DNA from 3 places in the Lysinibacillus sp. NPDC097868 genome. Region 2 is predicted to be linked to each of the others. Evidence: predicted binding sites of a transcription regulator. Region 2 holds the regulator's gene; each other region holds the start of a gene.
The links. Region 2 encodes LexA, which represses DNA repair genes until DNA is damaged. Its sites were predicted from a motif close to CGAACATATGTTCG; they were not measured.
Positions count from the first base shown of each region.

Region 1: the regulator LexA is predicted to act here: its motif matches at 1,547-1,560, upstream of uvrB (excinuclease ABC subunit UvrB).
Region 3: the regulator LexA is predicted to act here: its motif matches at 1,345-1,358, upstream of ACIQXJ_RS13110 (ImmA/IrrE family metallo-endopeptidase).

Region 1 covers NZ_JBIWBS010000001.1:5,474-8,760, reverse strand. Annotated here, with positions in the region: gene uvrB (excinuclease ABC subunit UvrB) at 1-1,473, opposite strand, end outside; gene ACIQXJ_RS00030 (IDEAL domain-containing protein) at 1,821-2,063, opposite strand; gene ACIQXJ_RS00025 (competence protein ComK) at 2,292-2,801, shown strand; one part of gene prfB (peptide chain release factor 2) at 3,115-3,287, opposite strand, start outside.
Region 2 covers NZ_JBIWBS010000001.1:2,489,355-2,492,641, reverse strand. Annotated here, with positions in the region: gene ACIQXJ_RS12405 (prepilin peptidase) at 1-590, shown strand, start outside; gene ACIQXJ_RS12400 (gamma-glutamyl-gamma-aminobutyrate hydrolase family protein) at 603-1,325, shown strand; gene lexA (transcriptional repressor LexA) at 1,363-1,980, opposite strand; gene yneA (cell division suppressor protein YneA) at 2,156-2,470, shown strand; gene ACIQXJ_RS12385 (YneB family resolvase-like protein) at 2,467-3,132, shown strand; gene ACIQXJ_RS12380 (GNAT family N-acetyltransferase) at 3,221-3,287, opposite strand, start outside.
Region 3 covers NZ_JBIWBS010000001.1:2,614,887-2,618,173, forward strand. Annotated here, with positions in the region: gene ACIQXJ_RS13095 (ORF6N domain-containing protein) at 1-432, opposite strand, end outside; gene ACIQXJ_RS13100 (helix-turn-helix domain-containing protein) at 467-715, opposite strand; gene ACIQXJ_RS13105 (helix-turn-helix domain-containing protein) at 869-1,267, shown strand; gene ACIQXJ_RS13110 (ImmA/IrrE family metallo-endopeptidase) at 1,375-1,878, shown strand; gene ACIQXJ_RS13115 (hypothetical protein) at 2,708-3,142, opposite strand.

The DNA of each region.
Region 1 (3,287 bases), 2.5 Mb from region 2:
ACGAAGTTCGCGAATAATCTCAATACGTTCTAATGTCTTAATCTCTGAATGTAAGTATTCCACTTTTAAGCCCATTTCCTTCAAATATGCAGATAAATCTTCCGACATTTTTTTCGTCAATGTTGTTACGAGTACACGCTCATTTTGCGCAATACGACCATGAATTTCATCAATTAAATCATCAATTTGTCCTTCAATTGGACGAACATCAATTAACGGATCTAGTAATCCTGTTGGACGTATAATTTGTTCTACCATTTCAGGAGTATGTTCAATTTCATATGGACCAGGCGTTGCTGATACATAAATTGCTTGATGAATATGTCGTTCGAATTCCTCAAAACGCAATGGACGATTGTCTAGTGCTGATGGTAAACGGAAACCATGCTCTACTAGTACCCCTTTTCGCGCTTGGTCCCCATTATACATACCTCTTACTTGTGGTAATGTCACATGGCTTTCGTCGACAACTAGAAGAAAATCCTCTGGGAAGTAATCAAGTAACGTATACGGAGTTGCACCAGCTTCACGTAATGTTAAATGGCGTGAATAGTTTTCAATACCTGAGCAAAAGCCCATTTCACGCATCATTTCTAAATCATAACGTGTACGCTGCTCTAATCGCTGTGCCTCCAATAGCTTATCTTCCGCTCGCAATAGCTCAAGGCGTTGTTCTAATTCTTGTTCAATATTATCAATTGCTTTAAGCATTTTTTCTTCACGAGTAACGAAGTGGGATGCTGGGAAAATTGCTACATGGTCTCGATCTGCCAATATTTCTCCCGTTAAAGCATCTACCTCTCGAATTCGGTCAATCTCATCTCCGAAAAATTCGACACGGACGCAATGTTCATCACGAGATGCTGGGAAAATTTCCACAACGTCTCCTCGCACACGGAACGTCCCACGAGTAAAACTAATATCATTGCGTTCATATTGCACGTCGACTAATTTTCGAAGTAATTGATTGCGCTCAATTTCCATCCCTGTGCGAATTGATACAACTAATTCTCGATATTCTTCCGGAGAACCTAAACCATATATACAGGACACGGACGCAATAATAATGACATCATCACGTTCGAAAAGAGCAGAAGTGGCTGAGTGACGGAGTTTATCAATCTCATCATTAATGCTTGAATCTTTTTCGATATACGTATCTGTTTGCGGAACATACGCTTCCGGCTGAAAGTAATCATAATAACTTACAAAGTATTCAACCGCATTATTTGGGAAGAACTCTTTGAACTCACTATATAATTGACCCGCAAGTGTTTTATTGTGGGCCATAATCAGTGTTGGTTTTTTTACTTGCTGAATGACATTGGAAATCGTAAAAGTTTTGCCCGTCCCTGTTGCACCAAGTAATGTTTGATGTCGTTTCCCTTCACGTACACCCTCCACTAATTCTGCAATCGCCTGTGGCTGATCACCATTAGGCTGATAAGGCGCCTGTAAATCAAATGTTTGCACGCATGTCCCCGTCCTTTCCTACCAATTTGTACATTTATTTTAGCATAGCAGTATTAAAATATCGAACATTTAACGAACGAATGTTTGTTTTTTCTTCAATTTCAATTTCGGTACCCGTATTGTTGATGTAGCATTTGAAGCTTCTCATAGATATGACACGCTTTCAGTAACAATAAACTTCTATCCTTTATACCCATGATTAGATATATACCCTTTCTTTAATCATAGAATTCTAGAAAAATAAAAGATTTTACATTTTTTCATTAAACATAATAGTGCTGATAACGTCTATTTGGTGACAGACAAAAAAATCCGCTCTCCTGTTATTGGAGAGCGGTCTTATCATATTATTCACTTGCTACTTTGTGTAAAGCCTCTAGTTCAGTTGCGTATAAGTGAAAAGCTTTTTTATCTCGTTTGTCGAGTGTTCTATCTATCAGAACCATTAGCTGTTCTTCACGATGCATACGCTGGATATGATTTAAAAATAAATCTAAATAAATCTCGTTCAATAATTTCTCTGCCTCATCAACTTTTTTTGACTGACCTACGGCTTTTAGAAAATCTGTGTACGAATAATATTTATCCAACGATCTCACCTCGATCCTTTTCTAAATTATAAGAAAATTTAGATTAAAATGCAACGCTAAACAAATAAAAATCATCTATTATTTATTAGAATTATAGCGTAATTTCGAGCAAACCCCTTAGGAAAAAGCATCAATTATCTATATATTTTAAGTTTATATCTATATTTTCAGAATGCATTTTTGTCATTTACACTACAAATAATCACTATCAAAAGGAGGCTTTTACATATGTCATCAAATTATGTGAATGGTTATTTAATGTCTTTCAATACTTATTTATTACTACCGATTCAGCATGAATCTAAAGTTTTTACTCGAGTAATCGACAAGCATAATGAGCTTATTGTGACACGCAAACCTTTGCATGTTTTACGCAAATCTTGCATCTCTTTAGGCACGACTTATGAAGCTGCAAAACATTCTGCAAAACGTTTTTTTGGTAATCAACATAAGCTCCCTATAGTCGTCGCATATGATTATGGCTTTCCTTGCATTTTTTTACCGACCTATTCGCCAAACTCTATACACAATATTTGGATAGGGCTCCATGCTATTTCAAATATTTCGCCGAGTAGTGAAGGATGTATTATCACATTGAAAAATGATATGGAAATTGAGCTGCCTATTAAATATGCTTCGATTAGTAAACAATTTGTTAATGCTTCAATGCTTTATAAACATTATATGGGTGAGCGTAAACAACTTAGCCACGATGCTCCGTACCATCCACCCTTTTAAGGAGAAGGTTCACTTGAGTATTAATAATCCTAATTGTTAGGGTTAGTAGGAGCTGTCCTAAAGAATGCTCTATTCATGTGACTCATCCTAAAGCGTAAAAATCCACTTCGCTTTCCGCAGGCACACACGTAAGCCGCAACCCTCGCTTACCCGCGGTTTGTTGCGTCTTACGCTCTGTGCGTTCCCGCAGGAGTCTACGTGGATTTTTACTTGGGTAACCTACTAGGTATCATAAGAATTCAGAATTGTTTGAGTGACTGGCACTTTAAATGACAAAACCTCAGAAGCGTAGCGCCTCTGAGGTTTTCATTAATTATCCAATTTTAGAACGTAAATATGCATTGATAAATGGATCTAAATCTCCGTCCATTACTGCACCTACATTCCCTGTTTCTTCACTTGTACGGTGATCCTTAACCATAGAGTATGGATGGAATACGTATGAGCGTATTTGAGAGCCCCAGCCAATTTCCTTTTGCTCACCAC
Region 2 (3,287 bases):
TTTTGTCCTATGTTTTTTTAGCAGGTAAATGTCGTAGCTGTGGGCAAAAAATTTCGTGGATTTATCCGCTAATGGAGTTGCTAACAGGGGTATTATTCGCCTTTTCATATTGGCAATTAGGCTTTAGTAAAGAGTTTATCGTAGCGATACTATTGATATCATTATTAGTAATCCTCGTTGTATCGGACTTCGCATATATGCTTATTCCTGATAAAGTGCTTTTGTTTTTTTTACCATTATTAGCTATTGGACGGGTGTTATCACCCTTAACACCGTGGTGGGATAGTATCGTAGGTGCGGTCGTTGGCTTTGGCATATTATATTGTATTGCTGTTGTATCACGTGGTGGTATGGGTGGTGGCGATATTAAATTATTCTTTTTACTTGGACTTGTACTTGGTACAATAAATACATTATTGACATTATTTGTAGCGGCGGTAATTGGTATGATTGTCGGGATAATCGTGCTCAAAGTACGGCAACAAGGTCGAAAAACGCCGATTCCTTTTGGACCATCCATTGCTTTAGCTGCAATTATCGTGTATTACTATGGGGATGTCATCATTGATTGGTATGTAGGATTATGGTAAGGGGGTATATGGATGAAACCGATTATTGGTATTACAGCATTTGCGGAGGACGATTTATCGTCAAGATTGAATGTAGCCTATAGTAGAAGTGTCATTAAGGCTGGTGGCATTCCACTTATTATTCCGCTAGGGGTAGAGGAAGATGTAGCACAAATTTTATCGCTGACGGACGGGTTATTATTATCTGGTGGTCATGATGTTCATCCATTTGAATTTGGAGCTGAGCCACTACCAAAGCTAGGACAAATACATCCAGAACGAGATAAGGTGGAGCTTGCCTTAATTAATGCGGCTTTTACAAGGAAAATGCCGATTTTCGGGATTTGCCGTGGCATGCAAATACTCAATGTTGCGCTAGGCGGAACTTTATACCAAGATGTTGATAGCGAATATCATAGTAGTAGGCTGTTGAAACATACGCAACAAGCAGCTCGTGGTGTAGCTACACATTATGTGCAATTAACACCTGATACGTTGTTAAAATCAATTATCGAGGAAGAAAAAATTGCTGTGAATTCATTTCACCATCAAGCTGTAAATGTATTAGCAGAGAAGCTAATCGTTGCAGCGAAATCGAGTGATGGCCTAGTTGAAGCGTTCGTACATGAAGACTACCCGTTTTGTTTAGCAGTGCAGTGGCATCCAGAAGAACAAGCCGTTGTAGGAGATTTAGCTGCAGAGAAGCTCTTTGCAGCCTTCACTGAGGAGAGCTTAAAATATAAAAGAGAAGTATGAGTGCTTCTCTTTTTTGTTTGCTAAGTATGAGAATGCATTAATGTACACGGCGATATAAGCCGACTACTTGTCCTAAAATTGAAACTTGATCTACAATAATCGGTTCCATTGTAGCGTTTTCTGGCTGTAGGCGGAAATGATTTTTTTCCTTGAAGAAGCGTTTAACTGTTGCTTCATCTTCTTCTGTCATTGCAACAACAATATCACCGTTATCAGCTGTTGCTCTTTGCTTGACGATGACTAAATCTCCGTCAAAAATGCCCGCCTCAATCATCGATTCACCCATGATTTCTAACATAAATAGCTGATCTTCACTTGTACCGTAAATATCAGGTAATGGGAAATATTCGTCGATATTTTCGATGGCTGTTATAGGTGATCCAGCTGTTACCTTACCAACAAGTGGTACATGGATGACGCTTTGCTTTTGAATTGAATCTTCTGGCTCTAAAATTTCAATCGCACGTGGCTTAGTAGGATCTCGTCGAATAAAGCCCTTTTGCTCTAAACGAGCTAAATGGCCATGAACCGTTGAGCTGGAAGCAAGTCCAACTGCCTCCCCAATCTCACGTACAGATGGCGGATAGCCTTTTGCACGTACTTCTTCTTTGATAAACGCTAGTATATCCTCTTGTCTTTTCGAAACTTTTTTCATGATTGCTCACCTCTTTTTTTATATCATTCTTCTTACTATCTTCTTACTAGATAGTATAGCAGAATGCGAACACTTATGCAAACATAGGTTCGAAAAGTGTTTGACAAAAACGTCTGTTCGCTTTATTATAAGAACATACATTCCGAACAAACATTCTAAAAAGGGGATATGATGAATGAATTGGTTTAAAAAAAATACACATATTTCAATTTTGTTAGGCGCATTTTTACTATTTGCAGGTTATCTTGTTATAACTGATCCTGGAGACATTACTTACACTGAAATTAATATTGAACATGGCGATAGCTTATGGTCGTTAGCTGAGCAATACCGTGGTAAAATGGGTACGGACGACTGGATAAAACTTGTGAAAGCCGAGAACGAATTACATAGCGTGAAAATAGTTGCTGGAAAATCACTCGTTATACCAGTAGTGGGTGACAATAAGATACCCACCAATTCAATTGAAATTGCGAGAAGTGAAAGATGATGAATAAACAACGAACGGCTGTAATTTACTGCCGTGTGAGCACCGAAAAAGAGACACAAAGTTCTTCATTGGAGCGTCAACAAGAAGAATTACTTCGTTATGCTAAGCAACAAAACTATGATGTGAAAAATGTTTTTCTGGATAAGCATAGTGGGTATGATGTTGAGCGCGAAGGATTACTTGAAATGCTCGATTATATTAAAGAAAACGAGATACAAGCATTATTTGTGCAAGATGAAACACGTTTAGGACGTGGTAATGCACGAATGGCTGTACTTCATTTGTTGCAAAAAACTGAAACAGATGTTTTTTCCATGCGTGATGCAGGGCCTGTGCAATTGAATGAGATGGATACGATGTTGCTCGAAATTTTAGCTATTGTTGAGGAATATCAACGTAAAATCCATAATGCGAAAATTCGTCGTGGCATGCGCCGTGCAGTAGAAAATGGCTATCGTCCTGAAAATAACCTTTCCAATCGTGGTAATCCAAATGGTCAGGAGCGTAAGGAAGTACCTATAGAAGAAATTGTAAAGCTACGAAATCGGGGCTTTACCTATGAGGAAATTGCTGCAACACTAAGAGGTCTTGGCTTCGATGTCAGTAAGGCAACCGTACATAGGCGGTATCAAGAACATCAAGAAAGGTTAGCGGGCAATTAATTTTGCCCTGCTAATCTTTTTTTTATGCTTAAAAACATTCCTGTTTGTAAAACAAACTGTCCAAGTAGGTTGTAGGGCAAGATAAATTTCATATTGAAGCTACCCATTCTTCCTGCAGAATTGCGTAATAGTATTCATCCCACCAATCGTCACCA
Region 3 (3,287 bases), 130 kb from region 2:
GTGTTGTTCATATTTGATTGCTTTGGTATCTTCTACTAAATCAGCAGTTGTAAGTAGAACTGGCACAAGCGCTTGATTTTTATCTAAAGGAACAACTTTTTCTTTAACAGTGTAATATTCATCTATTAACATTTCATAAGCCTCCCAAGCTTTATCTGTATTAAGTGATTTAGCATGATGCCAAGCCCCCTTTTCAGTCCAAAGGTATAACACTCTAGCCAAATTGGAAATTTGTAATTGCGGTTCTGATTTTCGAAAGTACAATAATTCGTTACCCTCCAATTTGATATAGTGTTTATATACTTGAGATCGATAATTGTTTTCTGAAAAGATTTTTGAAATATGGTCATTGTATGTTCCATAACATTCGGCAATTTGCGTTGTCGTAAATACATCACAGTTTCCATATAAGATAATTTTTAATAGATTCATGTCAATAAAACCTCCTTGATTAAAATAATTTGTATCATATCGCTACATATACGCAATTTATATCTTCTTTTTGTAACATAACGTTACTTTTATCTTCAAAAAAAATTACCCAATCAAAATCTAACACTTCCGCAATGGATTTAGCGACATGTACTGAAGGTCTGCGTTTGCCTTGTTCAATCATCGTATAATATGCCCGTTCAATTCCAGATGCTTTCGCGACATCATCGTGAGTTAATTTATTTTCTAAACGTTTCGTCTTTAACCAAGTTCGGTTTTCCAATTACTCACCACCTTTCATATTGTATATTTATAATATAGTGTCATTTCGTTACATAGTCAATATATATTGTATCGTTTTGTTACATTATTATTTTTTATTGGATTAGTAACAAATTGTTACATATAATTAAGTTTAGAAACGCGAGGTGAAATTATGCTAGGTGTACGCTTGAAATATCTACGAAAATCAGATAACAAAACTCAACAAGATATAGCAGACATTCTAGGCATTACTAGACCAGCTTATACTGCTTATGAACAAGGTAAGAGAAATCCTGATTATGAAATTTTAGAAAAAATTGCGGATTACTACAACGTGTCTATAGATTATCTTTTAGGGAGAACGGATAATAAAGGAGCTTTACATACCCAAGCTGGCATCTCTGATAATGAATACAATAATCTGAGTGCATATCAAAAAGAGGTAATTGACTTCTTTTTATCGAGAGAAGATTTATTTTTTAAAAACCAACCAGAAAATTTATTGGATGCATTAGAACAGTTTGAAGTTTTCTATGAAGTATTGAAACGTCAACAAGAAAACAAAAAATAAATCACAATAATTTGTAACATTTCCAAACATTATAAAAATTCGCCTTTTCTTTGGTGAATTTTTTTGTTACCATAAATAGAACATATGTTTGATAAAAGAGGGATATTATGAATTTTATTTACACTCATCTAGAAGATTACATTCGTGAATTATTTACAAGTATTGATGTGACAACACCTAAACAACTAAATCCAGGATTAATCGCCTCACGTCTTGGCTTTACATTATACTTTTTACCATACGATTCAACTAATACTGGGAATGTAATTTTTATAGATTCTAGATTGTCTGAAGAAAGGCAGTGGCAGGATTTCGGGCATGAATTATGTCATGCGACGGTGCACTCTGGTAATCAAGCAAAAGCTATTCCTCTTTTTAGAGAGTACCAAGAATGGAAAGCAAATAGTTTCGCTCTCCAAGCCTGTGTACCCACATTCATGCTTAATAAAATAAAACTACCTGAAAATGAGGAAAAAGCTATTCTCACAATTCAAGCGTTCTTTAATGTAGAGTACGATTTTGCTAAGAAAAGATTAAACCACTACCTTAATAATCATTATTTTGAAGGTTATACACTTGTTGAAGGGAGTAATTATTGTGGAGTACATTAAGAAGATTAATTGATAAAATTTAAACTAATTGCAGAAGCTGCTGGAGAAAAACGAGAATGGGATGAACAACATATTTTTCTGTTTTCAAAAAAATGAGGAAACCCTATCGCCCCGATTCAATAAGTCACTGGTGGGATTGCTTCATGAAAAGGAACCCTGATTTATCTCGAATATGTTTCCTTGATTTACGCCATACTTCAGCAACTTATTTATTCATACTGGCGAACATCCTAAAGTCATTCAAACAAGATTAGGGCATTCTAATATTACAACGACTATGAATACTTATGGCCACCTTTTACAAGAAACGGACCAACGAGCAAGTTCTCATTTTGATAAATTTTTTGATGAAAAAAGATTGATTTGCGCAGCTTTTAGGCACCAATACCTTAAATATACACCTATGTATAAATATAAAAAGCCTTACAGCCATTGAGGCTGTAAGGCTTTGGTTAGCTTCCTAGGATGACATACAAAAATACTGATATATCAATGTTGTTTACCTTACTTTTTAGAGTGTGGTCTTTAATAACCTAACCAAAAAAATTTATAAATATTGAACAATTCATTATCTCTCTTAATTGTTGTCTCTTCTTCAAAAAAGACTCTCTGCTATATCAAGCATGTCTAAAACTACTAAATAACTAACTCCTGGCACATCTTAACCCTTTGTGTAGAAGGCAGAAATTGGACCTGAAATAGTATAGCGATTCAATTTCAATTAATATATAAAACAGAAATAAAAACCTTGAATAATATCAGTTTTAACTAAAAATAGCCACGCGCATATAAATGAACGTGGCTTTTATTGTTATAGTAGATCCTTATTTTAGTTAATAAATGTAGAAATCTTTCCACTATATGTAGCTAAATAACCCTTTCCCGCTGGCACTGCTCCTTGTAATCTTAGATTTCCACTATATAAATATCCATCAATCCATTTTTCGTAAGGATACAATGTTGGGATAGAGCTATTAAATGTATAGTACACTTGGTGCAATGCATCTGCATAAAGATAAAAACCTCGTGGATTAATATCAGATTTAGTGATTGTCTCTGATATTATTTCCCCATCTTCATATTCTTTATTGATGTCAAAACCAAGAGGTAGTTCTGTTACTGGTTCCGTTACTGGTTCTGTTACTGGTGTAAATTTCCCACCATCGTTAAAGCTTGTTTCTTCGGTAGCTATAGAGATTCCTGAAAATGCAAAAAATCCAAAAACTAATGTTAACGCGCACAACAAAATACTTAGTCTCTTCATTTCCTTCATCATCTCCTTTATAATATTAATCATTTTGATTATAAATAGTAATCACATGATCTTCAATATTTTTTTATAATTCAGACTACTATAACTAAATTACTATTGGCAAGTGGTATAATTCTTGAAATAAGAAAGTCCAAGC